3 regions of the Acidaminococcus sp. genome follow, and region 1 is predicted to be linked to each of the others. Evidence: predicted binding sites of a transcription regulator. Region 1 holds the regulator's gene; each other region holds the start of a gene.

Region 1 (9,532 bases):
ACCGCATGGATGGTCTTGGCCCCCAGAAGAGCCGCCGCCATGGCCAGAATGCCGCTGCCAGTGCCCACGTCGAAGACTTCACAGTCCGGAGTCACCAGTTCTTCCAGCCGCTGGATGCACATGCTGGTGGTGGCGTGGGTGCCGGTGCCGAAGGCCATTCCCGGATCCAGGGCGATGACCTTCTCCTCCCCCTGGGGGGCGTAGGTTTCCCAAGACGGTTTGATCACGATTTTCTTCCCCACCTTGGTGGTGTGGAAATACTGCTTCCAGGTATTGGCCCAGTCCTTTTCGCTGATCTGCCGGAACAGGGTGGGCCCGAACCGGAACTTCCCGATCCGGCCTTCGATGGCCTGGAGGCCCTGTTCAATGGCGTCCAGTTTCTGCTGGAGCTGGTCGTTTTCCGGGTAGTAGGCGGAAACAGTGACCACTTCCGTATTTTCCTGATGGGGAATATCACACAGTTCCCAGGTGGCACTTTCCCGCAGCTGGTTCAGCAGCAGAGGGTCTTCGATTTCCACCCCGTTCCGGGCCCCCACCTCCCGGAGCAGATCCGCCACAGCTTCCACAGCCTCATGGGTAACTTTTATGCTAACTTGCAGCCAAGATTCCATATGTAACGCTCCTTTGTACAGATATCGTATTATTATACCATATTGTGAGGGGGAGAAAAAGTGGGTAAGTGGTTAGGTGGGTAGGTGGGTAGGTGGGTAAGTGATTAGGGAGGTAGGTGATCACGGGGCCGCCTCTCCGGAGCATTGTTCATCGTTCATCGTTGTGGAAGGAACCCGCTGCAGCGGGTTCCTCTGAAGGGAAACGCAGCCCATGGGGCTGCTAACCCACCACCCATGCTGCGCATGGATACCCCCGCCCTTGCAAAGGGCGGATATACGCTCGGGCTGACGCCCATTGCGTTTTTACATCAGAATAGAAAGTTTCTGTACGGGTTCTATGTTTCAAAACAAGGGGCCTTGCGCCCCGCGTTTTTATCCGCCCTTTGCAAGGGCGTAAGCAGGGAGCATCCGCTTCAGCGGATTGCGAGATCGCTTATGCCGTAGCTGGGGACCGTTGCGCTTGCGCAATGGTGGTGGGTTAGCAGCCTCCGGCTGCGTCCTCCTTCAAAAAAATTTGCCTGCAAATTTTTTCCTTCGGCCGCTGACCATTGACCATTGACCGCTGACAGGCCGCTGCATCCACAGCGTGGATGTTGAAGGAAACTCCGTTATACACCAGCCGGTAGGTCCCTTCCCCACCCGGCAGGGTCAGGGTGGTGGTGTATTCCCGGTGCTGGGTCATTTCTTGATCCGGTTCCGGCAACCGCATGCCGCTGGGAGTGATTTCCACCTTCTCCGGCATGCTTTCCACGTCGAAGGTGCCGTAGTTGGTCACCTTACCGTCCAGCACTTTAAAGAAGGGGATGGATTTCTTTTCCCGGTACCAGGTCCGGCCGCCGTTATCATGGTCTTCCGCCCCTCTGAATTCCCGGATGGAAGGTTCGTCCACCGTCCCCTTCCCTTCCGGAATGGGGATGGGTCTGTCCGGCGTGATATTTTGTATATCCATAGTCTTTATTAAGTTTTTTATTTGGTTTATCATTCCAGAGAAGAGTCCATACATGAAAAAAAATGGCTGCTGTACGTGTATTGACACGTACAGCAGCCATTTTTTCTTTACTTGAACAGATCTTTGATTTTGTTCAGGAAACTTTTTTCTTCCGGATTGATGGTGCTTCCGCTGGCATCGCCGAACTTCCGCAGGGCCTCTTTCTGGGCCTCGCTGAGCCCGGTGGGGATCACCACTTTGATCCGGACCATCTGGTCGCCCTTCTGACCCGACCGCAGGGATACGATCCCTTTCCCTTTGAGACGCAGGATCTTGTTGGGCTGGGTCCCTTCCGGGATCTTCACCTTCACCTGGCCGTACAGGGTGGGCACCTCGATCTCCGCCCCCAGGGTAGCCTGGACGATGTTGATGGGCACTTCGCAGGTTACGGTGGTGCCGTCCCGTTCAAAGAACTTGTGGGGCTTCACGTACAGGTATACGTACAGGTCCCCGGGACGTCCGCCCCGGAGCCCGGCTTCCCCTTCGCCGGCCACCCGCAGGCGGGAACCATTGTCCACGCCGGCAGGGATCTTCACCGTCAGCATCCGTTTCTTCTTCACCCGGCCTGTGCCATGGCAGTCCTTGCAGGGATTGGTGACAATCTTCCCGGTACCATGACATTTGGGACAGGTCCGGACGTTGACCACCTGGCCAAAGAGAGAATTCTGGGTAACCCGGATCTCCCCTGTACCATGGCAGTCCGGACAGGTTTCCGGCGTGCTGCCGGGAGCCGCCCCGGAACCGTGACAGGTTTCACATTCCTCTTCCCGGTTCAGGCGGATTTTCTTCTCCGTGCCAAAAGCGGCCTCTTCAAAGGTGATCTGCAGGTCCATCCGCAGGTCGGACCCCTGCCGGGGGCCATTGTCGGCCCGCCGGCCGGAACCGCCCCGTCCGGCACCTCCAAAGAACATGTTGAAGATGTCGTCCATGCCTTCTCCGCCGCCGAAACCTCCAAAGCCCTGGAACCCGCCGCCGAAGGGGTTGCCGGCACCAGCGCCGGGTCCTCCTCCGTTCTGGAAAGCGGCATGGCCGTACTGGTCATAGGCCGCTCTCTTCTGGGGGTCGCTGAGGACACTGTAGGCTTCGTTGGCCTCTTTGAATTTGTCCGCTGCTTCCGGATTGTCTTTGTTCAGGTCGGGGTGATACTTCCGGGCCAGTTTGTGGTAGGCCTTTTTCAGCTCATCGGCTGTGGCGTTTTTGGAAACGCCCAGCACTTCATAGTAGTCTCTCTTCTCTGCCATCCGTATCTCCCTCTAGGAAAGCTTATTTCTTGTCGTCGTCAACGACTTCCGCATCCACTACATCGTCGTCGGCTTTCTTGCTTTCGGTCCCTCCGTTGGCGCCTGCACCGGCGTTGGTGTTGGCATTGGCACCGGCAGCACCCTGGGCAGCGCCCTGGTTCTGCTTGTACAGTTCAGCGCTCAGTTCATACAGAGGTTTCTGCAGGGCTTCGGTATCGGCTTTGATCTTGTCGGTATCGTCGCCTTTCATGGTTTCTTTCAGGGCGGCGATGGCGTCCTGGACCTTCTTGATCAGGTCGTCATGGCCTTTGCCGTTCATGTCCTTCACGGTCTTTTCAGCCTGGTAGATCAGGGTATCTGCCTGGTTCTTGGCTTCTACGGCTTCCTTCCGCTTCTTGTCGGCGGCTTCGTTGGCCTGGGCTTCCTTCACCATCTTGTCCACTTCTTCCTTGCTCAGGCTGCCGGAAGAGGTAATGGTGATCTTCTGTTCCTTGCCGGTACCCAGATCCTTGGCGCTTACGTTTACGATACCGTTGGCATCGATATCGAAGGCCACTTCGATCTGAGGCACTCCCCGGGGAGCTGCCGGAATGCCGGACAGTTCAAAACGGCCCAGGGTCTTGTTGTCCGCAGCCATTTCCCGTTCGCCCTGGAGTACGTGGATATCCACAGAGGGCTGGTTGTCGGTGGCCGTGGAGAAAATCTGTTTCTTGGAAGTAGGAATGGTGGTGTTCCGGTCAATGATCTTGGTCATTACGCCGCCCATGGTTTCGATACCCAGGGACAGAGGCGTTACATCCAGCAGCAGGACGTCTTTCACATCCCCTGCCAGCACGCCGGCCTGGATGGCAGCACCCATGGCCACACATTCATCCGGGTTCACCCCGTGAGCCGGTTCCTGGCCCATGGTCCGTTTAATGGCTTCCTGCACCGCAGGGATACGGGAAGAGCCGCCTACCAGCAGGACCTTGTTGATGTCTTTCGGGGTCATGTTGGCATCGCTGAGGGCCTTGTTGACGCACACGAGGGTCCGGTCAACCAGGTCGCTGGTCATTTCATCGAATTTGGCCCGGGTCAGATCCATGTCCATATGCACAGGGCCGTTGGGGCCTGCGGAAATGAACGGCAGGTTGATATTGGTGGTCAGCATGTTGGACAGTTCGATCTTGGCTTTTTCAGCAGCTTCACGGATCCGCTGCATGGCCATCTTGTCCCCGGTCAGATCGATGCCGTTCTGTTTCTTGAATTCATCGCACATCCAGTCCATGATCCGTTTATCGAAGTCATCGCCGCCCAGATGGGTATCCCCGTTGGTGGATTTCACTTCGAACACCCCGTCGCCCAGTTCCAGGATGGACACATCGAAGGTGCCGCCGCCCAGGTCGTAAACCAGGATGGTGTGGTCGTCGGATTTATCGATGCCGTAAGCCAGAGCTGCAGCCGTGGGTTCGTTGATGATCCGTTTTACATCCAGCCCGGCGATCCGGCCTGCATCCTTGGTGGCTTGACGCTGGCTGTCGTTGAAGTAAGCCGGTACGGTGATGACGGCTTCGGTGACTTTTTCACCCAGATACCGTTCTGCATCGCCCTTCATCTTTTCCAGGATCATGGCGGAAATCTGTTCCGGAGTATAATCCTTGTCGTCAATGGTCACCGTGTATTTGGTGCCCATGTGCCGTTTGATGGAGCTGATAGTCCGTTCCGGGTTGGATACAGCCTGGCGTTTGGCCAGCTGGCCTACCAGTCTTTCCCCGTTTTTCGTAAAGCCAACCACGGAAGGAGTCAGCCGGCCGCCTTCCTGGGTGGTAATAACCGTAGGTTCGCCGCCTTCCATCACAGCGACTACGGAGTTGGTGGTCCCTAAGTCAATACCAATAATCTTAGACATAATGAATTCCTCCTGTACACTCTGGAATTATCAATCGTTCAAAACGTTGTTTTCAATCGTTGCGGACAACCCGCACCTTGGAATGACGGATTACGTCGTCACCGATCTTGTAGCCCTTTTCCAGGACCAGGTCGATGCTTTCATCCGGCAGATCCGGGTTGCTGCCCTGCATCACGGCTTCATGGATCTGAGGGTCGAAAGGCTTGCCTTCCGCCGGGATCTCTTCGATGTGCAGGGTCTGGAGTGCCTTTTCAAACTGCTTGTGGATCATTTCCATGCCTTTTTGGATGGCCGCTCCGTCTTTGCTGGTTTCCAGACTGGCTTCCGCCCGTTCGAAATTGTCCAGCACCTTCAAAAATTCCCGGGCCACCTGTCCGGTTACATACCGGCCCAGACGTTCCCGTTCTTCGTTGTTCCGTTTCCGGAAGTTGTCAAAATCTGCCTGGAGCCGCAGGAGCCGGTTCTGCAGGTCAGCGATCTGCTGTTCCTGTTGGGCGATCTTTTCGTCCCTGGGATCGGGTTCTGCTGCTTTTTCATCTTTGGTGTCAGCCTGGGCTGCTTCCGCTGCCTTGGCCTGTTCTGCGGTTTCTTCCGCCGCAGTCTGGGCCTGGGCCGCTTCCGCACCCTCTGCCTTCACGGTTTCCGGGTTCTTCTGCTGGTCCTTTTCCATTGGTCCTCCCCTACTTTTCATCCATTTTATTCATGACCACCCGCAGGTAGTTGTGAAGGTAATCCATGACGGAAATCACCTTCCGGTATTCCATACGGGTCGGTCCCAGGACCGCCAGGGTCCCCACCACCTGTCCGTTGAGACGGTAGGTGGCCTGGATCATGCTGCAGTCCTGGATGCCGGAAAATTTGTTCTCGCTGCCGATGGTTACCTTGAGACCGGAGTCCTTGTCGGCCATCAGCATGTCTTTCAGCATCTGCTCTTCCTCCAGCACGCTCAGCAGCTCCCGGATCCGTTCCGGATCCTTGAATTCCGGCTGGCTGAGCAGCTGTTTGGTGCCGCCCAGGTACATCTTGTTCTCCGACTGGCCGCTCCGCATCTGTCTGACCACCTGGATCAGAGAAGCATACAGGGCTTTGTCCCCAGCCAGGGCATCCCGGACGTCTTTCAGGATCTGGTCTGTGATATCGTTCAGCTTCATCCCATGGAGCTTGTTGGTGACTCTCTGGGCCAGGGTGTCCATTTCCAGGCGGCTCATGCCCGCCGGGATCTGGATCACACTGTTGTCCATCCGCCCGTCGTTGGCCACAATGCACAGGATGGCCTGGTGCTCGTTCAGGGGCAGGAAGCGAAGATAGGAAAATACGCTTTCGCTGTCCTTGTTGGCCAGCACCACGGACACGTTCTTGCTCATCCGTGACAGGATCTTGGCGGTGGACTGGAAGATATCGTCGATGCTGTGGACCCGTTCCCGGAACCAGCTGTTGATCAGCGCCACATCGTTGGGCGCCAGGGCATCGGGTTTGGCAATGGAATCCACATAGTACCGATAGGCAGCCGCCGACGGGACACGGCCCGCCGAAGTATGGGGCTGCTCCAGATAACCCAGCAGTTCCAGGTCGGACATTTCGTTCCGGATGGTTGCCGGGCTGATCCCCAGATTGTACTTCCTGGCGATGCTGCGAGATCCTACAGGCTCCGCCGTTTCGATATAGTCTTCAATGATCAGTTGAAGAATTTTTTTCTTGCGGTCACTCAGCACTGTAATCATCTCTCTTCTGGATTGTTAGCACTCTAATAATTGGAGTGCTAACATCTAAGTGTAAAGATACACCTCTTTAGTCAAATTGTCAATACTTTCCCTAAAAATATTTGCCTTTTTGCAAAAATTCTTCAAAGGCCAGATTTCCGTACCGCATCCCCTGTTCCGTAAGGCGGATACGGTCCCCTTCCCGGGTGATCCAGCCCCGGTTCTGGCAATGGGCGAACCCTTCTTTATATATATGGAAGAAATCTTCTCCCGTCCGCAGTCGGAATTCTTCCAGGGACAGTCCCTTGGCGGTGCGCAGGTTCATGAACACCAGCTCTTCCCGCCGTTCCGTGGGAGTCAGTTCTTCCTGTTCCGGGGCTTCTCCCCGGAGATAGGCCATCAGATTCCAGGGATTGGTCTCCCGTTTCTTTCCGTCGAACCCGCAGGCAGCAGGGCCGAAGGCCAGATAGGGATCGTAGTGCCAGTACACCTGGTTGTGCCGGGATTCCTGGCCGGGCCGGGCAAAATTGGAGATTTCGTACCTTTGGTACCCGGCTTTGGGCAGTTCTTCCATGAGCAGGTCGTACATGGTACCGGTTTCCTCTTCCGAAGGCAGGGCCAGCTGCCCTTCCCGGATCTGTTTGGCCAGAAGGGTCCCCTCTTCCACCGTAAGACCGTAGACGGACACATGGTCCACCCCGGTTTGCAGCAGCCGTTCCAGGGAATCCCGGACAGATTCCACTGTCTGGCCAGGGTAACCGTAGATCAAATCCCCGCTGATCCGCCGGAACCCGGCCTGCCGGGCCAGGGCAATGGCTTCTTCCGCCTGCTCCGCCGTATGGATCCGGCCCATGGACACCAGTTCAGACTGCTGGAAGGACTGGATTCCCAGGCTCAGCCGGTCGAACCCCAAAAACCGGTAAAACCGGAGCCGTTCCAGGTCCACCGTCCCCGGATTGGCCTCCAGGGTGGCTTCCGCCGGCTGCTGCCAGAAGCCCCGTTCCTTCAGGGCGGAAACAATGGCAGCCAGATCATCCAAAGGCAGCACACTGGGGGTGCCCCCGCCGAAATACACCGTAGCCCTGGGCGAAACCGGCAAAGCCGGCGTACAGGCGGAGATTTCCTCCACCAGACGCCGGGCGCAGTCGTTCATGATATGGTCATTGTAAATCTGATACGAAGCAAAATCACAGTAGGCACATTTATGGACACAAAAAGGGATGTGCACATAAACCGCCTGGTACGATTCCCAGGGATGGGACATGGTATTCTCCTTTGACCGTCTTATTTCCCCTTCTTCACATCTTCCAGCAGGGCCATCTTCATGGCGTAGTACCGGGGACTCATGTCCAGGAAATGCATGTGGGGGTTGCTGAAGCGCTGTTCTTCGGGCCAGATTTCGTGGTCCAGCTGCTTCCGCACGTACCGGCGGATTTCTTCCAGGGACGGGGACGGGTGGAGGCGCTTGCCTTTTTCCAGCACCAGTTCCTGGAGTTCCCGGAAGGTACAGTCTTTGAAGGCCATCTTCTTCCAGGGCCGCTGGGTATCCACAAAGGGGAATTCGGCACTTTCCCGGGGATCTTCGTCATGGAGGGTCAGGAGATCCGCAATGGCATGACCGGTTTTGTCATACACTCTCCAGGCCCGTTTCCGGCCCGGGTTGGTGATCTTTTCAAAGGTTTCGGAGATCTTGATCTTGGGGATGATGGCTTTGTCCTTGTGTACAGCCACCAGCTTGTACACGGCCCCGAAGACCGGGTCGCTCTTGGCGGTAATCAGCCGTTCCCCCACCCCGAAGGAATCCACACAGCCGCCCTGTTCCAGGATGGAGCTGATGGTGTATTCATCCAGGGAGTTGCTCATGACGATGATGGCATCGGTGAGCCCGGCATCGTCCAGCATCTTCCGGGCCTTTTTGGACAGGTAGGCCAGGTCCCCGGAGTCGATCCGGATCCCTTTCAGCCGTTTGCCCATGGGTTCCAGTACTTCCTTGGCCACCCGGATGGCGTTGGGCACCCCGGAATCCAGTACATCGTAGGTATCCACCAGCAGGATGGCGTTGTCCGGGTAGATTTCCGCGAACCGCTTGAAAGCGGTGTATTCGTCGTCGTAGTACATGACCCAGCTGTGGGCCATGGTGCCGCTTACCGGGATGTTGAACATCTGGCCGGCCAGGACGGTGGCCGTGCTGTCAGCTCCGCCGATATAGGCGGCCCGGGCCCCGTATACGGCGGCGTCCATGTTGTGGGCCCGGCGGGCGCCAAAGTCGGACACCCCCCGGCCCTGGGCGGCTTTCACGATCCGCTGGGCCTTGGTGGCGATCAGGGACTGGTGGTTAATCTCGCACAGGATAGCGGTTTCCACCAGCTGGGCATCCACCAGAGGAGCGTACACCGTCAGCAGGGGTTCATCAGGATAAATCACACTGCCTTCGGGCATGGCATATACATTTCCCCGGAACTGGTAGGTTTCCAGCCACTGGAGGAAGGGTTCGCTGAATACATGGAGGCTTCGGAGATAGGAAATGTCTTCGGTGGAAAAGTGCATGTTTTCCAGGTAATCCAGCACCTGTTCCAGACCGGCAAAAATGGCGAAACCGCCTCCGTCCGGATTGTTCCGATAAAATACATCAAAGGACACGTAGTCGTCCCTGTCCCGTTTCTTGTCTTCAAAATACCCGTTGGCCATGGTCATTTCATAGAGGTCAAACATCATGGACAGATTTCTTGCATCAAATTGTTTCATGGGTCTCCGCCTTTCCAGGTACAGTATTTGTTACCCATTGTACCACAGTTTGGCCGTTTTCGGAAAATTAAATTTTTACCACATTCCCAGGACCTTCCCCCACAGACAGCCGATGCCGCCCCAGATCAGGATGGACAGCAGGCTCAGGACGAAGCCGATCTGCCACCACCGGTTCTGGGTCACATATCCGGCGCCAAAAAAGATGGGAGCCGGGCCGGAGCCGTAATGGGTGAGACATCCGAACAGGCTGCTGAACCAGGCCAGCACATAGGCGGCCATGGTGGACGGTGCCCCGGCGCTGGCCATGACGCTGAGGAAGGCGGCGTACATGGCGCTTACATGGGCGGTGCTGCTGGCGA
Region 2 (9,532 bases), on a different contig from region 1:
GGATGGAGGGTTCCCCCATATGGGTCTTGAACACGGTGCCTTCCACCCCTACGATATCCCCGATATCCAGCAGTTTCACCACGCTGTAGGCTTCTTCGCCCAGTTCGTCCTTCCGGACATACAGCTGGATCTTGCCGGTCTTGTCCTGGAGATCCATGAAACAGGTCTTGCCGTGGCCCCGGATGGCCAGGAGACGGCCGGCCACTTTCACTACAGTGCCGGCAGCTTCCATGGCATCCACCTGGTCATGGACTTCTTTGGTGTGATGGGTCCACTGATAGGCATGGCCAAAGGGCAGGATGCCCTTTTCTTCCAGTTTGTGCATTTTATCCAGACGGACCTGCATCTGTTCATTGACGTCTTCGTCCGCCAGTGCTTCCTTCTCTACGTCCGGTTGGTTCTTCTTTTCGTCGGACATGAAAACCCTCCTGATTCTTTGCGAAATTATTTTGCGTCCTTGGCGGCAGCCTTTTTGGCAGCGCCGGGACGGCTTACGGCTACAATCTTGTAGTCCAGTTCACCGATGGGGGTGGTGACCTTCACCACGGAACCCACCTTCTGGCCCAGGATGGCTTTGCCCACCGGGGATTCATTGGAGATCCGGGGCGGTTCGGCCATAGGGTCGGCTTCGGTGGTCCCTACCACGGTGTATTCTTCCTGATCATGGGTTTCCATGTCTTCGATCTTCACCTTGCAGCCCAGGGAAACCACGTTTTTGGTAATGTCGGAATCCTTGATGATCTTGGCATTCCGGATCATGTTTTCCAGGGTCAGGATCCGGCCTTCCACAAAGGCCTGTTCGTTTTTGGCATCGTCATATTCGGAGTTTTCGCTGATGTCCCCGTAAGAAATGGCAACCTTCAGCCGTTCGGCCACCTGCTGCCGTTTCTCGGAACGGAGATAATCCAGTTCGTCTTCTAATTTTTTGAGACCTTCTTCGGTCAAAATTGTTTGTTCAGCCATGTTTCACGACTCCTTTATAGGCTTTTTGGCTATTACCATATCTTGTAAATTATAGAGTTTTTCCGGGGGGTTGTCAATGGGAAAGGCCCCGCCGGGGCGGGGCCGTCAATGGTCAATGGTCAATTGTCAATTGTCAATGGCCGGAGGAGGCCAAATGCGGACCCATTTGGCGTTGAAGGGATGGGCCCTCTCCGGGCGGGCCCCTACAGAACCGCTGCCATCCCCGCCAGGGGCACCAGGAAGGCCAGGTTGGCCAGGGTGAATGCCTTCAGATAATATCCCTGGAGCCAGGGGTAGCGGCGTACATAATACCCGTAGGAAATCAGGCTGGCCATGGAGGCGATCAGGGTCCCCAGGCCCCCGATGTCCGTACCCAGCACCAGGGCCCGGCCGTTGTCCGTGAACCCGGACAGCAGCACCGCCGCCGGCACGTTGCTGATCACCTGGCTGGCCAGAAGGGCCGTAAAAAATTCCCGCCCCTCCAGAAAGGAAATCAGCAGCTGCCGGAAGGCCGGGATCTGGCCCAGGTTCCCGATCAGCACAAAAAAGGCCACAAAAGTCCCCAGCAGCCGGTAATCCACCCACCGGAACCACCGGGGCCGGACGGCCAGGATCCCCAGGGTCACCGCCCCCAGGGTCACCCGCCAGTCCAGCACATGGGCCACGGTCAAAAGGCACAGACAGAACAGGAACCCCAGGAGCTTTCCGTATTTCCCGGGGCTCCCTTTCCCGGGTTCCCCCCTCCCCCGTTTTTCCAGAGGCCGGCAGGGCACCCACAGGACCACCCCCAGGGCCAGCATCCCCAGGGACACCAGGGTGTAGGGCAGCAGCAGGGCCAGGAATCCCCCCAGTTCCATCTGATAATGGAAGTACAGGTACAGGTTCTGGGGATTCCCCACCGGGGTGACCATGCTCCCCAGGTTGGCGGCCAGGGTCTGGAGGATGATGATCCGGGCTGTCTGTTTTTCCGTTGCCTGCCCGGCCAGGCTGAGGAGGGCAAAGGGGACGAAGGTGATCAGGGCCACGTCGTTGGTGACCCACATGCTGCCGAAGAAGCAGGCAAACACCAGCACCGCCCCCAATTGCCGGGTGGTGGACAGCCTTTCCAGGAGATGGTCCAGGAGCCTGTCAAAGAAGCCCGTTTCCCGCAGACCCCCGATCACCCCCATAAGGCAGAACAGAAGGGCCAGTACCGGCAGGTTAAGGGCCCCCACCAGAGCCCGGGAAGGAGGCACCGCCCCAAAGGACAGCAGGGCCCCCAGGGAGGCCAGGAAAAGGATGGTGTTGGAGCGGATCCAGGGGAGAAGCGTATGGAAGAAGAAGTTCATGGAGGTCGTCCTTTCGGTTGGGAAGGGCCCCGCCGGGGCGGGGCCGTCAATGGTCAATGGTCAATGGCCGGGGGAAGCCAAATGCGGACCCATTTGGCGTTGAAGGGATGGGCCCCCTGGGCGGCCGGGTTGGGCTTGCCTTCGGCGAGCCCCTACGGCGTTGGAGTCGGGGAGTCTTCTCCGGTCGATGGGACCAGGTCCCCCAAGTTTTGGTGCAGGAAGGAGGACGGCGCCGAGTACTGCGGCGCCTAACCCACCACCAGCCTTGCGGCTGGTCCCCAGCTACGGCATAAGCGACCTCGCTATCCGCTGAAGCGGATGCTCCCTGCTTACGCCCTTGCAAAGGGCGGATATACTTAGGCATTCAGGACCACCTCCACGACGCTCGCCCCCCCCTTGCAAAGGGCGGATAAAAACTCGGGAACTTGGTCCCTCGTTTTCTGGTACTGCAATATGCTGCGTATACTGAAAGCAACGGGCGGTCAGCCCGATCCTTTTTCCGCCCCTGCATAGGATGAATATAGATCATGCGGGATCTCCCCTGGTACTCCCAAAAGCTATGGGCGCAAGCCCGAGCGCTTATCCGCCCTTTCCAAGGGCGGGGGACCGTTGCGCCTGCGCAATGGTGGTGGGTTAGCAGCCCAACGGGCTGCGTTTCCCTTCAGGACCCTTTGCCCCCGGCAAATGGTCTCCTTTGGCGTGAGACGTTTTCCCATAAAAAGAACCCGCCCCCAAAAGGCGGGTTCTTTCCTTTGGCTGCCGACTAGTGGCTAGTGACTGTTGGCTGTTCTTACAGCATCCCCTTCACTGCAGCCAGCACTCCGTCGAAATTGATGGCATGGGTCACTTCGGGGACGTATTCCACGTAGGTCACTTTGTCGTTTTTGTCGATGACCACGACCCCCCGGGCTTCCAGCCGCAGGCCGTCCATGAGGAAGCCGTAGTTCTTCCCGAAGGAAGCGTCCCGGTGATCGGACAGGGTCACCACGTTTTCCACCCCGGCGGCGCCGCACCAGCGGGCCTGGGCAAAGGGCAGGTCCATGGAGACCGTGAGCACCACCACATCTTCGGACAGGCCGGTGACATCCTGATTGAACCAGCGGGTCTGGGCGTCGCAGACCCCGGTATCCAGGGAAGGCACCACGGAGATCACTTTGATCTTCCCTTCATAATCCTTCAGGGTCTTTTCCCCCAGTTTGTTGTCGATGAGTTTGAAATCAGGAGCCTGCTGGCCCACTTTCACTTCCGGCCCCACCAGGGCCACAGGGTCGCCGGCAAAGGTTACGGTACGTTTTTCCATATTGAAATTCCTCCTCTATATGATCAGAATGGATAGTTTGTTGGTATAGATATAGTATAGCATTTTAAGAATGATTCGTAAATAGAATTTTGTAAAAGATTGGTGGAAAGAACCCCCTACCCGCTGCCCCGGGTCCTTCCCCCCTTGCCAGGGGACACAGCCCCTTGGGCGGCCGGGTCGGGCTTGCCTACGGCGAGCCCCTACGGCGTTGGGGTCTGGGAGTCTTCTCCGGTCGTTGGGACCAGGTCCCCCAAGGGCCGGTGCAGGAAGGAGGACGGCGCCGGGTATTGCGGCGCCTAACCCACCACCAGCCTTGCGGCTGGTCCCCAGCTACGGCATAAGCGACCTCGCTATCCGCTGAAGCGGATGCTCCCTGCTTACGCCCTTGCAAAGGGCGGATATAGGCTGGGTCCATGGACCCATTGCTTATTTGAGTACAAGGGCGAAGCCCGTGTACTTGTTATCCGCCCTTTGCAAGGGCGGGGGACCGTTGCGCCTGCGCAATGGTGGTGGGTTAGCAGCCCAACGGGCTGCGTTTCCCTTCAAAACCATTTGCCCCCGGCAAATGGTCTCCTTTGACATTAGGCGCAAAAAATCCCCCTGGTTTCCCAGGGGGATTTCGTTGTGCCTGTTCAGGTCTGATCTCACATCATTCCAGGCATCCCAGCGCCCATGGCAGGGGCTGCTGCGGCGCCTTTTTCAGCCGGTTTGTCGGCTACTACGGCTTCCGTGGTCAGGATCATGGAAGCGATGGAAGCGGCGTTCTGGAGAGCACTGCGGGTTACTTTGCAGGGATCCACGATACCGGCTTTGATCATATCCACATATTCTTCGGTGGCAGCGTTGAAGCCGGTGCCTTTGGCAGCCTTCTTCACAGCTTCCACGATGACGGCGCCTTCCAGGCCGGCGTTGTTGGCGATTTGCCGTACCGGTGCTTCAATGGCCCGTCTTACAATATCGATACCGGTCTTTTCATCACCGTCAGCCTTGGCTTCCAGTTCGTCCAGAACCGGCTGTACCTGCAGCAGAGCGGTGCCGCCGCCGGCCACAATGCCTTCAGCCACAGCAGCACGGGTGGCGTTCAGGGCATCTTCGATACGGAGTTTCTTGTCTTTCAGTTCGGTTTCGGTAGCAGCACCAACCTTGATCACAGCTACGCCGCCGGACAGTTTGGCCAAGCGTTCCTGGAGTTTTTCCTTGTCGAACTGAGAGGTGGTGGCAGGGATCTGGGCCTTGATGGAGGCAATCCGGTCAGCCACAGCCTGTTTGTCGCCGCCGCCGTCAACGATGGTGGTCATGTCCTTGGTTACCCGTACCTGACCGGCAGTACCCAGGTCAGCCAGGGTAGCGCTGTCCAGTTTCCGGCCCACTTCTTCACTGATGACCGTAGCACCGGTGAGGGTGGCGATATCCTGGAGCATGGCCTTCCGGCGGTCACCGAAGCCAGGAGCCTTTACAGCCACAGCCTTGAAGGTGCCACGCAGACGGTTCACAACCAGGGTAGCCAGGGCTTCCCCTTCCACGTCTTCAGCGATGATCAGCAGTTCACGGCCCTGTTGTACAACCTTTTCCAGTACGGGCATAATGTCGTTGATCAGGGTAATCTTCCGGTCCGTAATGAATACGTACGGGTTGCTCATAACGGCTTCCATCTTGTCAGGATCCGTTACCATGTAAGGGGAGATGTACCCACGGTCGAACTGCATGCCTTTTACGGTTTCCAGGGAGGTGTCCATGGTCTTGGATTCTTCCACGGTGATTACGCCGTCGTTGCCCACTTTTTCCATGGCATCGGCGATCAGCCCGCCGATTTCTTCATCACCGGCGGAAATGGAGGCAACCTGTGCCTTTTCTTCCTTGGTGCTGACAGCCTTGGCGCTCTTCTTCAGTTCGTCAACCAGGGCATCGGTGGCTTTCTTGATCCCTTTCTTCAGGACCATGGGGTTGGCACCGGCCACCACGTTCTTCATCCCTTCATGGACGATGGACTGGGCCAGCACCGTAGCAGTGGTGGTACCGTCGCCGGCGATGTCGTTGGTCTTGGTGGCCACTTCACGGACCAGGGCGGCGCCCATGTTTTCGAACGGATCTTCCAGTTCAATATCCTTGGCAATGGTTACCCCATCGTTGGTGATGGTGGGAGAACCGAATTTCTTTTCCAGTACAACGTTCCGGCCTTTGGGCCCCAGGGTTACCTTTACGGCATCAGCCAGGGCATTGACACCCCGTTCCAAGCCACGGCGGGCATCTTCATCAAATTTAATCAGTTTAGCCATATTGATCGACTCCTTAATTCCAGATAATGTACGGTTTGGTATTTTCTACCAGATACGGGACGGAGGAAAGCTTTCAGTCTTCCACAACCGCCAGGATATCGCTGTCTCTCAGGATGATGTAGTCTTTCCCGTCCAGGGTTACATCACTGCCGGAGTATTTGGCGAATACCACCACATCCCCTGCCTTCACTTCAGAAGGGACCCGGGTGCCGTTTTCCAGGAGACGGCCGGTGCCTACGGCAACCACTTTGCCGGTCTGGGGTTTGTCTTTGTGAGCAGTATCCGGCAGGTAAATGCCGCTGCTGGTTTTTTCTTCTTGTACAATGGGTTCAACTACAACATGATCATCCAAAGGTTTTAACATCTTACGTATCCCCTTTCATTCTATGAGCAATGGGTTGTTTGCATTTTTATTAGCACTCATTTCACTGGAGTGCTAACTACAGTATCTATAATAGCATGTTTCCAAAAAAAATCAAGCCCTTTGACTATTTTTTGTCAAAAGGCTTGAAAACTTTTTTCTGCAGGGTCCGGACCACCTGGTCGTACCGGTCCGGGTCGTGGGGCAAAAGGCAGCGGCTGCAGTCTTTGTTCCCATCTCCCAGCCGGGTGAAATCCCCGCCGCAGTCCGGCACCAGGTACAGGGGGCAGTAGCAGAACAGGCAGTTGAACCGGTCCGGGTCCGCCCCTTTGTGGCAGGGAAAGAATTCGCACTGCCGGTGGGCAAAGAACTTGTACCGGCAGCTCATGGTTCCAGCAGCTTCCCGTAGGCCTGGGCCAGGCTGCCGAATTCGTCCATGGAAAGGGATTCCCCTCTCCGCTTCCCGTCGATGCCGGCCCCATCCAGCAGTTCCTTCACCTGGTCCGGGGTGATGCCCAGGGTCTTCAGGCAGTTGCTGAGCATTTTCCGCCGCTGGGAAAAGGCCGCCTTCACCACCCGGAAGAACAGCTTCGCCGGAACATCCACCGCCGGGTGCTCCCGTTTGTCGCAGACCACCACCATGGAATCCACCTTGGGGGCGGGCATAAAGTCCCGGGCGGGCACCGGGATGGCCAGCCGGGGCTGGGAATAATACTGGAGAGCCAGGGACAGAGGGCCGTAATCCTTCCCTCCCGGAGCAGCGATCATCCGCTCCGCCACTTCCTTCTGGACCATCACCACCAGCCTCTGGAGGGGCAGATCCTCTTCCAAAAGGGCGAAGATGATGGGGGTGGTGATGTAATAGGGCAGGTTGGCGGCCACCGTAAAGGGCCGGTGCTCCGTCACTTCCCCCAGGTCCACCTTCAGCACGTCCCCGGGGACGATTTCCACATTGTCATACCCTTCCAGGGTTTTGGCCAGGACGGGCAGCAGGGTCCGGTCGATCTCCACGCTTTTCACCTGGGCCCCGGTCTCCGCCAGGGCCTGGGTCAGGGTACCGATTCCCGGGCCGATTTCCAGCACCAGGTCTCCGGGGCCCACCTGGGCTTCCCGGGCGATCCCCCAGACCACCTGTTCATTGATCAAAAAGTTCTGTCCGAACTTCTTCTTGGCCCGGAGGCCAAAAGTATCGAGGATGTACCGGGTCACGTCCCGGCTGGCGATCACTGGATGCAGCATGTCATTTCCCTTCCCCGTCGATTTCCGCCAGAGCGGCCTGGAATTCCTCCCGGGTCACTCCGTAATTGTTCAGCCGATGGACCATCTGCTTGGCATTCCCGTAGCCGATGCCCAGGATGGCTCCCAGTCTGTCCCGCCGGGCCACCGCCTCCGGAGACCCTGACAGCCCGGAAACAAACAAGTCCCGAGAGGAAAATTCCTTTCGGGGCTCCATTTCCTGGAAACGGACCTTGGACAGGGCTTTCCGGATGGCCTCCGGCTGGGCCTGTTCAATGCCCACATCATGATGGGCCAGGGCCTCCGCCTTGGGCACAAAAGCCTGTCCGGCTTTGGGGAAGCGCTCCGTCAAGAATTTCCGGATCCGCTCTCCCGCGCCGTCGGGATCGGTCATGATGATGATCCCCCGTTTCCTGTAGGCTGCTTCGATCAGGGCCAGGGTATGGGGCGCCAGGGTGAATCCCCCGGTCTCGATGGTCTCAGCATCCACTGCCTTCTTCACCGCCACGGTGTCCATCTTGCCTTCTACTACCAGCACTTCTTTCAGCACGATTTTCTCCTGTCTTTTACTCCAAGAAATACACAGTCACATCCCGCCGGCCCCAGGAAATGGCATCGCCATAATCTTCCATGAACAGGTCGATGGTATTGCCGTTGATGGCGCCGCCGCAGTCCGCTGCCACAGCAAAGCCGTAGCCGGGGATGTACATTCGAGTGCCGTAGGGGATCACGTCCGGATCCACGGCCACCACCCCATGATAGGGGACTACGCCGGTGGAGGTGAGCCCTGTGCCGCTGCCTTCTGCCATGGTGTAGGCGGATGCTTCCACCGTCCGGGCAGAGCGGTAACGGACGAAACCACGGGAGGTTTCGATCATATTCAGGTTGTTCCCCGTACCCACTTCCACGATTTCAGGGACCGGTTCCGAGAGCACTTCCCGGTTCAGCTCCTGTCTTACGGTTTCGCTGCCCACCTTGATTTCCCGGTAGGTGACCTTTTCCTGCCCGTTTTGGCCGGGGGAGATCACATTCTGCCGGCCCCGGGGCAGGTTGTCATTGTTCCGCATCTCCACTTCATAGGGGATGTCCCGGGTTTCGGTGGTCAGTTTATTGGTGGGAGAAATAATGTGGATGGTCATGTCCGGGGTCACTTCCGTGTCCAGTCCCGGATAGACCTGGAATCCTTTGTAATCCACTCCCACGGCATTCAATACGTCTCGCACGGTTTTGCGTCCGATGGTGTATTCGGTGGTTCTTCCTGCTTTCCAAACTTTCACGGGCATGGCCCGGGTCACTTCGATGGTAGCTCCATCATTGAGTTTTTCCTCTTCGCCGACCAGTTCATATCCGTCGGCTTTCTGAAGAACAACACCGGCTTCTTCCAGGGCTCCCTGAACGGTCAGGGCTCTGGTCTGCAGGGTTATGGTCTGTCCGTCCACTTTGATGCTCACGGTTTTGGGCTGGGCCGCAAAGCCCACCAGGTTCACGCTGGCAGCCAGCAGCAGGCAGACAACAATCCACTTGTAGGGACGCTTAAAAGGTTGTGATTTTCGCAAAGTTTCGCCTCCTTAAAGTGCTTGCATCATACCATAAGGAGGCGATTCCTGTCAAAATTAAATTAGTACCAGGTACTAAAATTATGCACTCTGACAGGTGTAATTTGTGACGTTTTTGTAGACTGTACAGCTGTTTTACTGGTTTGTGAGACGGAAAAACAGCTTTTTCGCATTATTTGTTGAACTTTCCATGATTTTTTCCGGTGTGGTCCCCCGGAGTTCCGCCGCCCGCTCTGCCACAATGGCGGTGTACAGAGGGTTGTTCCGCTTTCCCCGGTAGGGCACAGGGGCCATGTAGGGGGAATCGGTCTCGAACAGGATCCGGTCTTCCGGCACCCGGGCCAGGATGGATCTTACCCCCCGGTCGTTCTTGAAGGTGCTGGTGCCCCCGAACCCCAGGTACCAGCCCAGGGCCAGGGCCTCTTCCGCCATGGCCCAGTCCCCGGAAAAGCAGTGGAGCACCCCCCGGACGCCTTTGCCTTCTTCCCGGATGATCCGGAGCACGTCCTCAT
Region 3 (9,532 bases), on a different contig from region 1:
GTTTCCGCCGGGTGGCCAGCCGGGCCAGTTTTTCCCTGTCCTTCAGGTCTTCCAGGCCGAAGCCCAGTTTTTCCAGGATTTTCTTGGCCAGATCATAGGATTCCGGATGGACCGGGGTATCGTCCAGAGGAGATTTCCCGTTGTGGATCCGAAGGAACCCGGCACACTGGGTAAAGGCTGCAGGCCCCAGCCGGGGCACCTTCAGCAGCTGCCGCCGTCCGGTGAACCGGCCGTTGGCGTTCCGCCAGGCCACTATGTTCCCGGCGGTGGCGGCGGTGATCCCGGCCACATGGCGGAGCAGGGCGGGGAACGCAGTGTTCAGGTCCACTCCCACATGGTTCACCACCCGTTCCACCACCCCGTCCAGGGTACCGGTGAGCGCCTTCTGGTCCACATCATGCTGGTACTGGCCCACCCCTATGGCCTGGGGATCGATCTTCACCAGTTCCGCCAGAGGGTCCTGGACCCGCCGGGCCAGGGATACGGCGCCCCGGATGGTCACATCGTATTCCGGCAGCTCTTCCTGGGCCAGTTTGGAAGCGGAATAGACAGAAGCTCCCGCTTCATTGGTAATGAGATAATGGACGTCCAGATGGTGGGCCTGGATCAGGCTGGCGGCAAACTGTTCTGTTTCATAGGAGGCGGTGCCGTTGCCAATGGACAGGAGGGTCACATGGTGCTTCCGGATCATGGAAAGGAGCAGGGCTTCCGCTTCCTTCTTCCGGGCTTCGTTCTGGGTCACCTGGATCACCCCATGGTCCACCACCTGGCCGGTGGGATCCACCACCGCCACTTTGCAGCCGGTCCGATAGCCCGGATCCAGGCCCATGACCGTATGGCCTCCCAGAGGTGCCTGGAGCAGCAGCTGGCCCAGGTTGGCCCCAAAGATCCTGATGGCCTGGGCTTCCGCCTGTTCCGTAAGCCGGTTCCGGATTTCCCGTTCCAAAGCCGGGAACAGCAGCCGCTTCCAGCTGTCTGCCAGGGCTTCCTTCAGCTGGTCCCGGTAGATGCAGGGACGGCGGAGGACCCGCCATTCCATTTTCCGCAGGGCGTTCTGTTCCTCCCACACCAGATGGACCTTCAGGCAGCCTTTCTTTTCTCCCCGGTTGATGGCCAGCACCCGGTGGGAGGGCAGGGTCCGGACCGGTTCCTGATAGTCCTTGTACATGAGAAAGGTCTGGGCTCCCTCAGCATCTTCCACCAGTTCCGTCCGGATCATCCCATGGTTCCACAGCTGGTCCCGGAGGGTCTGCCGGAGGGTGGGGTCTTCCGCCGCCAGTTCCGCCACAATGTCCCGGGCTCCGGCCAGGGCGTCTTCCGGGGTTTCCACCCCTTTATCCGGGTCCACATAGGCCCGGGCGGCGGAAAGGGCATCTCCTTTCTGGTCCCGCTGGAGAAGGAAGGCAGTGGCCAAGGGTTCCAAGCCTTTTTCCCGAGCCTGTTGGGCACGGGTACGCCGCTTTTGCTTGTAAGGCAGGTAATAATCTTCCAGTTCCGTCAGTTTCTGGGCCTTTTCAATGGCGGTACGCAGTTCCGGGGTCAGTTTCCCCTGTTCGTCGATTTTGGTCAGGATCTCCTCCTGGCGCTTCACCAGGTTCCGGAGTGTCCCCAACCGTTCTTCGATGGTCCGGATCTGTTCGTCCAAAAGGGATCCGGTTGCCTCCTTCCGGTACCGGGCAATAAAGGGAACGGTGTTCCCTCCGTCCAGCAGTTCCACGGTTTTTTCCACCTGCCAGGGCTGGACGGACAGTTCCCGGGCAATGAGAGGGGCGATGTCAGTTGGTTTCATTTTGTTGTCCTTTCGTGAAAAGGTATGTGGCTGTCAAGGCAACCGTATCAGTCACTAGTCTCTAGTCTCTAGTCACTAGCCAAAAGGAGGAAAACCGCGCCGCGGTTTTCTAAAAAGAGAAACGCAGCCGGGGCTGCTAACCCACCACCATCCTTACGGATGGTCCCCCGCCCTTGAAAAGGGCGGATATACACTCGGGCCAGCGCCGACGGCAGATATGCGTGTGGGCTCAAAAAGGGCGGATATAAGGAGGGCGGGCCAGACACACGAGATGGATCCAGATGCGCGAAAGGAGGGATTTGGAAGTTGGGCATAATACATAGTGGTATATGCCCGGCTTCCAAATCCCTCCTGACAAAGCAGATGGGCCTGGTTTCACGCCAGGCGCGGAAGATGTGCCTAGATACGCGAAAGCAGTGGATTTTGGCTGGGGCATAGTACAAGGACGTACATGCCACAGTCAAAATCCGCTGCTGACAAAGTAGATGGGTGCATATTCCGCGCCTGGGTTATGCGTCAGCCTTAAATATGCTTCACCCAGATCGGATAGGTGCTCAGGATAATAACGATCACCAGCGTCACATAATCCCCCAGATGCAGCTTCATGGGACGGCGGTTTTTATAGGTGTTGGGACCGAAACCTTTCAGTTCCATGGACAGGGCCAGGGTGTCGGATTTGGCTACCGCCCGCATGACCAGGGGTTTTACCACCGCCAGATAGGCGTAAAGCCGTTTGAAGGCGTTCCCCCGGTTGGAATAGCCCCGGCAGGACTGGGCGTCCAGGGTAATGGCGGAATCGGACAGGAAGTCCGGCACGAACCGGAGAGCCGTAGTGAGCATAAAGGCGTATTCATAGGGCATATGGAATTTTTCCACCAGAGCCTGGGCAATGTCCTGGATCCGGGTGGAGGCCAGAAGGCACAGAAAGGCGGTGGTCATGACGAACATCCGCAGGCCCCCGGTGAGGGCCACATACAAGGGAGAACCGAACAGCAGCTGGAGCAGCACCATCATGCCGGTGAACACGGTAAGGGTGCCGATGGCCGCCATGGTCATCCGGTCCCGTTTGATATACAGCAGGATCACCAGTTCCAGCACCAGCAGGGTGGCCACCGCCGGCACCGGCAGCAGGAACACCCAGGCGGTGACCGCCAGCACCAGGATCAGTTTGGTAAAGGCTGTGATCTTCATGCTTTGGCACCTTCTTTCGGCTGGATCTTGCTGCACAGATCTTCCGGACTGTCCGCCTGGACCCCGAACAGGGCTCCCAGCCGGGACAGCACCGGCTGCTTCAGACCCCATTCCTCAATGGGCCGCTTTCCGTCGAACAGATTGCCGGTCTTCCCGTCATACACCAGCTGGCCGTCGTGGAGCACCAGGGCATGGGTGGTGAATTTCCGGGCGATTTCCATATCATGGGTGATCAGGATCAGGGTCATGTGTTTTTCTTTCTGGAGTTTGGCCAGGTAGTCCATCATATGCTGTTTTTCCTGTTCGTCCTGACCGTTGGTGATTTCGTCCAAGATCAAAGTCCGGGGCTGGAGAGCCAGCGCCACTGCCACCCCCAGCCGCCGTTTCTGGCCGAAGGAAAGCCCCCGGGGATACTGGTCCAGGCAGGGGGTCAGCCCCATGGCTTCCACCGCATCCCGGACCTGCCGGTCCAGGGCCTCTTTGGGCATTTTCCGGTTCTGGAGGCCGTAGGCCACTTCATCATATACCGTATCCCCCAGCAGCTGGAGGTCTGGATTCTGGAACACATACCCCACCTTGTCCGCCAGGTCCGCCGGTTCGTAGCCGGCAATATCCACTCCGTCCACCAGCACCTGGCCGCTCCGGGGATGGTTCAGGGCCATGAACAGCCGGCTGAGGGTGGTCTTGCCGCTGCCGTTGTGGCCCAGGAGAGCCACCGCTTCCCCGTCTTCCACTTGGCAGCTGATGTCCTGGAGCACAGGTATGCCTCTCCGGTAGGCAAAGTTCACTGCTTTTGCTTCAATCATTCCTTGGCGCCTCCCTGAAATTTCTGGAGCAGTTCCTTTTCTGCTTCTTCTTCCGTTCTCCAGTCTCCCAGCTTCACCTGGTACTTTTCTTCCAGGCCCAGTTTCACCTGCCACAGTTCCGGCAGGTTCTCCCGCAGGTCCTCCTGGGCGAAGGCGTTCCGGGCGGCTTCGGCAAAGGGTCCCTGGACCCGGGCCTCTCCCTGGCTGATGAGCACCAGGTCCGTCATATAGGGCAGCAGGTAGTTCAGGTCATGTTCCACCACCACTACGGTCATCTGATGCTGCCGGTAAATCTTGTACAGCAGGGCATACAGGGACCGGGCCCCGTCAGGATCCAGGGCGGACACCGGTTCATCCAGGATCAGCACTTCCGGACGGCAGGCCAGCACGGATGCCAGGAGCAGCCGCTGCCGCTGGCCTCCGGACAGTTCGTCCAGCTGGTAGTTTTCCCGGCCGGGAAGCCCTACATCCTCCAGGGCCTGGCTCACCCGGGCATCCACCTCTTCCGGGGAGAACCCGTGGTTCAGCAGGCCGAAGGCGATTTCTTCCCCGGCAGTCAGAGACACCATCTGGCTTTCGTAGTCGTCCATCATGATCCCCACCCGCATGGCGATTTCGGAGATCTTCCGGCCCTTCAGGTCTTCTCCCAGCACTTCCACCCTGCCGTGGTACCGGCCCCCGTAATAATGGGGGACGATGCCGGTCATGGCCTTGCACAGGGTGGTCTTGCCGGCGCCGCTGGGCCCGGCAATGGCGGTGAAGCTGCCTTTCTGGATGTCCAGGTTGATGTCTTTCAGCACCAGGTCACTGTTCAGATAGGCAAAATAAAAATCAGAAATCCGGATGGCTGTTTCACACATGGTGTTTCCCCTCCGTAGCAAAGAAAATCTTCCGTACCGGGCCGTAGAGCACCTGGGTGACCACACCGTTCAGGACCCCTACGGTGAGCACCACCGGCAGCATGGCATGAGTCCACACGGCAAGGGGCAGCCCCAGCACCAGTTTCAGGATGTAGGTGAACACACTGCCGCTGACGGAAGTGGCCAGGAACCCTACAATAAAAGGCTTCACCTTCAGCTGTTCCAGGTGGGCCAGGGCGAAGGCCTTCACCAGGATACAGGCGGTAAGGGCCCCGCACAGTTCACTGGCAATGTTCCCCAGCGGGAAGGCGGATTTGGACGAAGGGATCAGGGTGAGCCCGGCCACAAAGCCGATGCCCAAAGCCCGGGTGGGCCCTGGCTTCGTCAGACAGATGGTAATGGAATACATGGCGATGGTCCAGTTGGGGGTGACCCCGCCCACGTTGGGGCTGATGGTATGGAGGATGACCCCAATGGCCAGCAGCAGGGCCGTCATGGCCACCCAGCGATGGGTATCACGGGCTGCTTCCACCGTAATCAGTTCCGGAATCGGTTTTTCCATGCTGCGATGCTCCTTTGCTACAATACAGTATAGAATATAGTTTATGGGGACTGGGGGAGGATGTCAAGGAAAAAGGGGCTGTTGCCTAAGCAACAACCCCTTCAACGGTCTCACAGCTCTTCAAACAGCTGCTGCCCGATTTCCAGCATTTTCTCTTTTTGGGTTTCCAGTTCCACCAGGAGCAGTTCGATCTTTTTCTCCGGCACCCCGAAAATCTCCAGGGCCTGGGTCAGGATCAGCCGTTTCAGCTGCTCCGTCAAAGCCGCCAGGATTTCGTCCTTGGTTTTGTACCAGCGGCGGATCTCCAGCCCTCCCACTCCGGATTCCTCACTGATCCGGCTGAGAGTCATCCGCTGGTAGCCTACATCCAGCAGCAGTCTGGCTGCACTTTTCAGGACCCGTTCCCGGCCGGTCAGGTCCTGTGGAGTAACGTCTGCCAACGGTTGTTTTCGATTTCTGCCCATAAATCCTGTGACTCCATTCTTCCTGCAATATTTTGCGGTATGATTTTAGTGTATCACGGGGCAAAAACTTCATCAATCAATAGCGAAAAAATTCATTGTTTTCATTTTTCTGCCACAAGTATCCCTCGAAAATCCTGTAACTTCTTGCACTTGAGCCATGACTAAACAGTCTGTTTCCGACTATACAGTCATACATTTGTTGCACAAAAAAAGGACTGCCGCTCAAGCAGCAGTCCTTTTTCTCTATGGAGCTCCGACTTTCCACGGAGTCTCCCGCCCTCGTTATCCTTCGATGGCGATATATTTCTTGTTGTCCACCTTCTGGGGTTCCTTTTTGGGGATGCTCAGTTCCAGGATACCGTTTTCGTACTTGGCCTTCACATCAGCCTCGGTGACCCCTTCGCCTACATAGAAGCTCCGGGCGCACTGGCCAAAGGTCCGTTCACGGCGGATATACTGGCCTTTCTTGTCTTTTTCATCCTTGTCCACACCCTTGCTGGCACTGATGGTCAGATATCCGTTTTCCAGCTGTGCATGGATTTCATCCTTCTTGAACCCCGGCAGGTCAATGTCCAGTTCATAGTGGTCGCCCACATCCCGCACATCGGTCTTCATCATATTTCTGGAGTGTTTCCCGTACAGAGGATTTCTGGCCGTAAACACATCATCAAAGTCATTCATGAGATCATCGAACACATTGTCATTGAAAACGCTAGGCAGTAACATAAGCCATTCCTCCATTCAATCTTGGCCTTGAAGGTCAGCTTTTGGAACTACCGAAAGGCTGGATTCCTGCGGCCCCTCAGGGGCCCGTCCTACGTTCCAGGTTCTCTTGGGAACCCTTCTCTGTGGTCTTTCCTTCGTTCTGGTATTATAATAGCACAGGTTGTTAGCACTGTCAAGCGTTGAGTGCTAAAAAGTCAAAGTTTTTTTGACTTTTTAGAGGAGAGGAATGGGGCTGTTGCATGTGCAGCAGCCCCTCTAAAAAATCACAGCTTCACCCGGGCCGGAGAGGCGATCAGGAACAGATTGTGGTTCCCTCCCTCTTTTTCCGGGAACTGGCCGTACATGTCGAAGGTGGAGAAGAACCGGGCGGCCGGGTAGATGCCGTAGCCGTCCTGGTTATGGTCCGTGGTGTCGTAGGGATCCGCCACGATCAGCACATCGTCCTGGGTGTCGGCGGTGCCCATGTCATCATAGCCGATGATTACCTGCCAGTGGCCGCCCCAGTCGATCCATCCTGCCAGGATGGGCTTTCCGGCCTTCAGGGTGGCCTTGATGTCTTCCGGTCCGAAGGTCTTCCCGGCCTTTGCATAGTCTTCCGTGGTCACCAGGTCGAACCCTCCCACCTTCTGGAACATGTCCTTCATCTGTTCCAGGGTGGTGCCCGGATAGCCGTCCGGGAAACCAGGGACATTCACGTCCTTCAGGGGATGGCGCAGATCCGCCAGCTTCTGTTCCGTCCAGTCCTTCTGCCGGTCATACCATCGGAGCACCATCAGGGCTGCCGCCGGTCCGCAGGACCATTCACTGGACTGCTGGATGGTCTTGAAAGCCGGCAGCAGCACCAGGGACCCTTTGGAATGCATATGGTAGAAGTCCGGGTGAGTGTAATAAATGGTCTTTTTGTGATCCAGTTTCCGCTCTATGGAAGCAGCCCCCTGGTCCTGGGTGATTTTCGCCGGTTCCTGGAATTTCATGTCATCGCTGAAGTTCCGGTTGGCCGCCAGCACCGGCAGAGAGAAGCCGGCGGCCAGCAGGCCGGCCAGCACAGCAGAAGTCAGTTTTGGGAAAAGTTTCATATCCATCCGTTCCTTTCACGGCCCGGCCCTTTTTCCGGAAAGGGCCCTCGGGCATCCGTATTTCTTCTCCCTATTATAAAAGATTTCCGCCGGAATGCCTATAAGCTCCCCAGGATTTTCCCGCTGATTTCCTCCAGCAGGGGCCGCTGCTCCTCCAGCCGGTCCAGCATTTTCTGGATGGTCCCGGAAGAAATCCCGAAGATCCGTAGGGAATGGGTCAGGAAGGTCCGGCGGATCCGGTCCCAGTGGTAGGGCTTCCGGAACCCGTGGGCCATCACATAGCCTCCCAGTCCGGAACACACCAGCAGCATCTTTTCGTAGCTGAACTGACTGGACATCCGGACGGAAAACAGTCTGGTCACATACCGGTAATGGCGGGCCACCACTCGTTCGAGCAGATGGGGGATACAGTAGGCAGTCTTCCAGAAACTCCACAGCATGGTGTTGGTGTCCAGTACCTCCATTTCCATCCCCAGCAGCATCACATACCGGTACAGGGCCATTTCCTCCCGGGTCCAGGATTCGGGGAAAGCCTCATCTGGCAGGAAGGTGTGGCAGATATAATCCCGGGTCCGTTCCATCAGCTGGGCAGCCAGGTCATCCAACAGTTCTTCCTTGGTCCGGTACCAGAGACTGATCTGCCGCTGGGGAATCCCCAGGGATTCCGCCAGTTTGGGCAGGGTGGTCCGCACATATCCCAGTTCCAGGAACATCTCCTTGGCCCGGTGGCGGATCTTCCGGTGCAGGGCCTCATCCTTTTCTTCCAGCAGTTTTTCTTCCTTTTTCCGTCTTCCCATCAGAACATCCTCCTTTGCCGCAGCTTCTGTTTCCATTATACCAAATCCCTTCCGGCTAAAAAAACAAGAGGACTGCCGCCAGTATGCAGTCCTCTCGTGTTGGTTGCTGATTAGAAGGTTACGACCATCTGAGACCACAGGGTCCGTGCATGTTCGTCGCTGTCCTTGCCTTTCAGGTCGAAGTATTCCACCTGGGCCACCATGTTCTTGGCCAAGGTTACGTTGCCGCCGAAGTGCCAGCCCTTGAACCCTTCTTCCGGGAACACATCATACCGGCCGTTCATGGTATGAGCAATGGTAGTGGTGGCCGCCTGATCATAGTATTTGGTGAACAGGCCCCAGCTGCCGGGTTTGGAAGCGGTGGCGCCGCCGTATTGCAGCCAGGCAACGACCCCGTCGTCATCTTTACCCATGTCATCCAGGTGATCATTGTCCCCGTTCAGGTACATGGCCCCGAATTTGAACTTGCCTGCGGTGTAGTCGGCACCGACCGTCCAGATGGAGTCATCATCTTTGCCCATGCCCATGGCGGTTACATCGTCTGCCCGGACGTAGTTGGCTGCCATGTTCAGGTTGCCCCAACGGCCGCCTACTTCCGCCCTCCAGTATTTGTCGGCCACGGAATCGTTGTTGGAATCGCTCCAGCTGTATTCGCTCTTGTTGGCCATTTTGCCCCAGACCCCGGTGATGTAGGCCTGGCCAATCTTCACATCGGCTTTGATGGCATCCACACGGCTATCGTAGATGTTCCCGTCAGCGATGAAGTCCTGGAACCGGCCGCCGGTCAGGTTTACCACCCCGATGTTCCCGGTCAGGTAAGCTCTCTGGAATTCCGTGTCATCGTCACCGGATTCGTTCTGGCCGATGAAGTGCTGGTTGTTTTCCAGCATGGATACGTAATGCCAGTTGTCGTTGACTTCGCCGGTGAGGAACAGACGGGTACGGAGCCGGGCGTCGTCGTTGTCACGGCCGGCTTTGGCAGCCTGCCATTTGTTTACGGCACCGCCGGAGCTGTGATCATAGCTCAGCCGGACGTTCCCGGTGATCTTCACATTGTCGGCGTTCTTTTCCAGTTTGGCCACCCGGACACCCAGGTTGTCCAGTTCATCAGCGAATTCGCTGACCAGCTTGTCATCGGCACCGATGGCTCCTTTGGCCAGAGCTTTGGCTACAATCTGTGCCATTTCATACCGGGTCATGGTTTTGTCACCTTTGAAGGTGCCATCAGGATATCCGTCCACCACACCGGCAGCAGCCAGTT

The links. Region 1 encodes HrcA, which represses chaperone genes, less so after heat shock. Its sites were predicted from a motif close to TGTTAGCACTCNNNTNANNNGAGTGCTAACA; they were not measured.
Region 2: the regulator HrcA is predicted to act here: its motif matches at 6,279-6,309, upstream of groES (co-chaperone GroES).
Region 3: the regulator HrcA is predicted to act here: its motif matches at 6,560-6,590, upstream of ACZOF8_RS06205 (Hsp20/alpha crystallin family protein).

Annotation. Positions count from the first base shown of each region.
Region 1 is NZ_DBMBXK010000001.1:74,683-84,214, forward strand. Features, by position in the region: gene prmA (50S ribosomal protein L11 methyltransferase) at 1-611, opposite strand, end outside; gene ACZOF8_RS00365 (hypothetical protein) at 1,090-1,560, opposite strand; gene dnaJ (molecular chaperone DnaJ) at 1,668-2,840, opposite strand; gene dnaK (molecular chaperone DnaK) at 2,863-4,728, opposite strand; gene grpE (nucleotide exchange factor GrpE) at 4,781-5,398, opposite strand; gene hrcA (heat-inducible transcriptional repressor HrcA) at 5,409-6,449, opposite strand; gene hemW (radical SAM family heme chaperone HemW) at 6,541-7,692, opposite strand; gene ACZOF8_RS00395 (nicotinate phosphoribosyltransferase) at 7,713-9,173, opposite strand; gene ACZOF8_RS00400 (anion permease) at 9,249-9,532, opposite strand, start outside.
Region 2 is NZ_DBMBXK010000004.1:93,721-103,252, reverse strand. Features, by position in the region: gene lysS (lysine--tRNA ligase) at 1-418, opposite strand, end outside; gene greA (transcription elongation factor GreA) at 445-963, opposite strand; gene ACZOF8_RS03710 (SLC13 family permease) at 1,167-2,291, opposite strand; gene tpx (thiol peroxidase) at 3,082-3,591, opposite strand; gene groL (chaperonin GroEL) at 4,236-5,867, opposite strand; gene groES (co-chaperone GroES) at 5,941-6,231, opposite strand; gene ACZOF8_RS03690 (cysteine-rich small domain-containing protein) at 6,356-6,616, opposite strand; gene rsmA (16S rRNA (adenine(1518)-N(6)/adenine(1519)-N(6))-dimethyltransferase RsmA) at 6,613-7,467, opposite strand; gene rnmV (ribonuclease M5) at 7,469-8,014, opposite strand; gene ACZOF8_RS03675 (resuscitation-promoting factor) at 8,031-9,020, opposite strand; gene ACZOF8_RS03670 (TatD family hydrolase) at 9,156-9,532, opposite strand, start outside.
Region 3 is NZ_DBMBXK010000007.1:55,400-64,931, forward strand. Features, by position in the region: gene ACZOF8_RS06175 (Tex family protein) at 1-1,789, opposite strand, end outside; gene ACZOF8_RS06180 (energy-coupling factor transporter transmembrane component T) at 2,312-2,980, opposite strand; gene ACZOF8_RS06185 (energy-coupling factor ABC transporter ATP-binding protein) at 2,977-3,786, opposite strand; gene ACZOF8_RS06190 (energy-coupling factor ABC transporter ATP-binding protein) at 3,783-4,646, opposite strand; gene ACZOF8_RS06195 (tryptophan transporter) at 4,639-5,208, opposite strand; gene ACZOF8_RS06200 (TetR/AcrR family transcriptional regulator) at 5,319-5,672, opposite strand; gene ACZOF8_RS06205 (Hsp20/alpha crystallin family protein) at 5,955-6,398, opposite strand; gene ACZOF8_RS06210 (C39 family peptidase) at 6,662-7,474, opposite strand; gene ACZOF8_RS06215 (TetR/AcrR family transcriptional regulator) at 7,573-8,271, opposite strand; gene ACZOF8_RS06220 (S-layer homology domain-containing protein) at 8,382-9,532, opposite strand, start outside.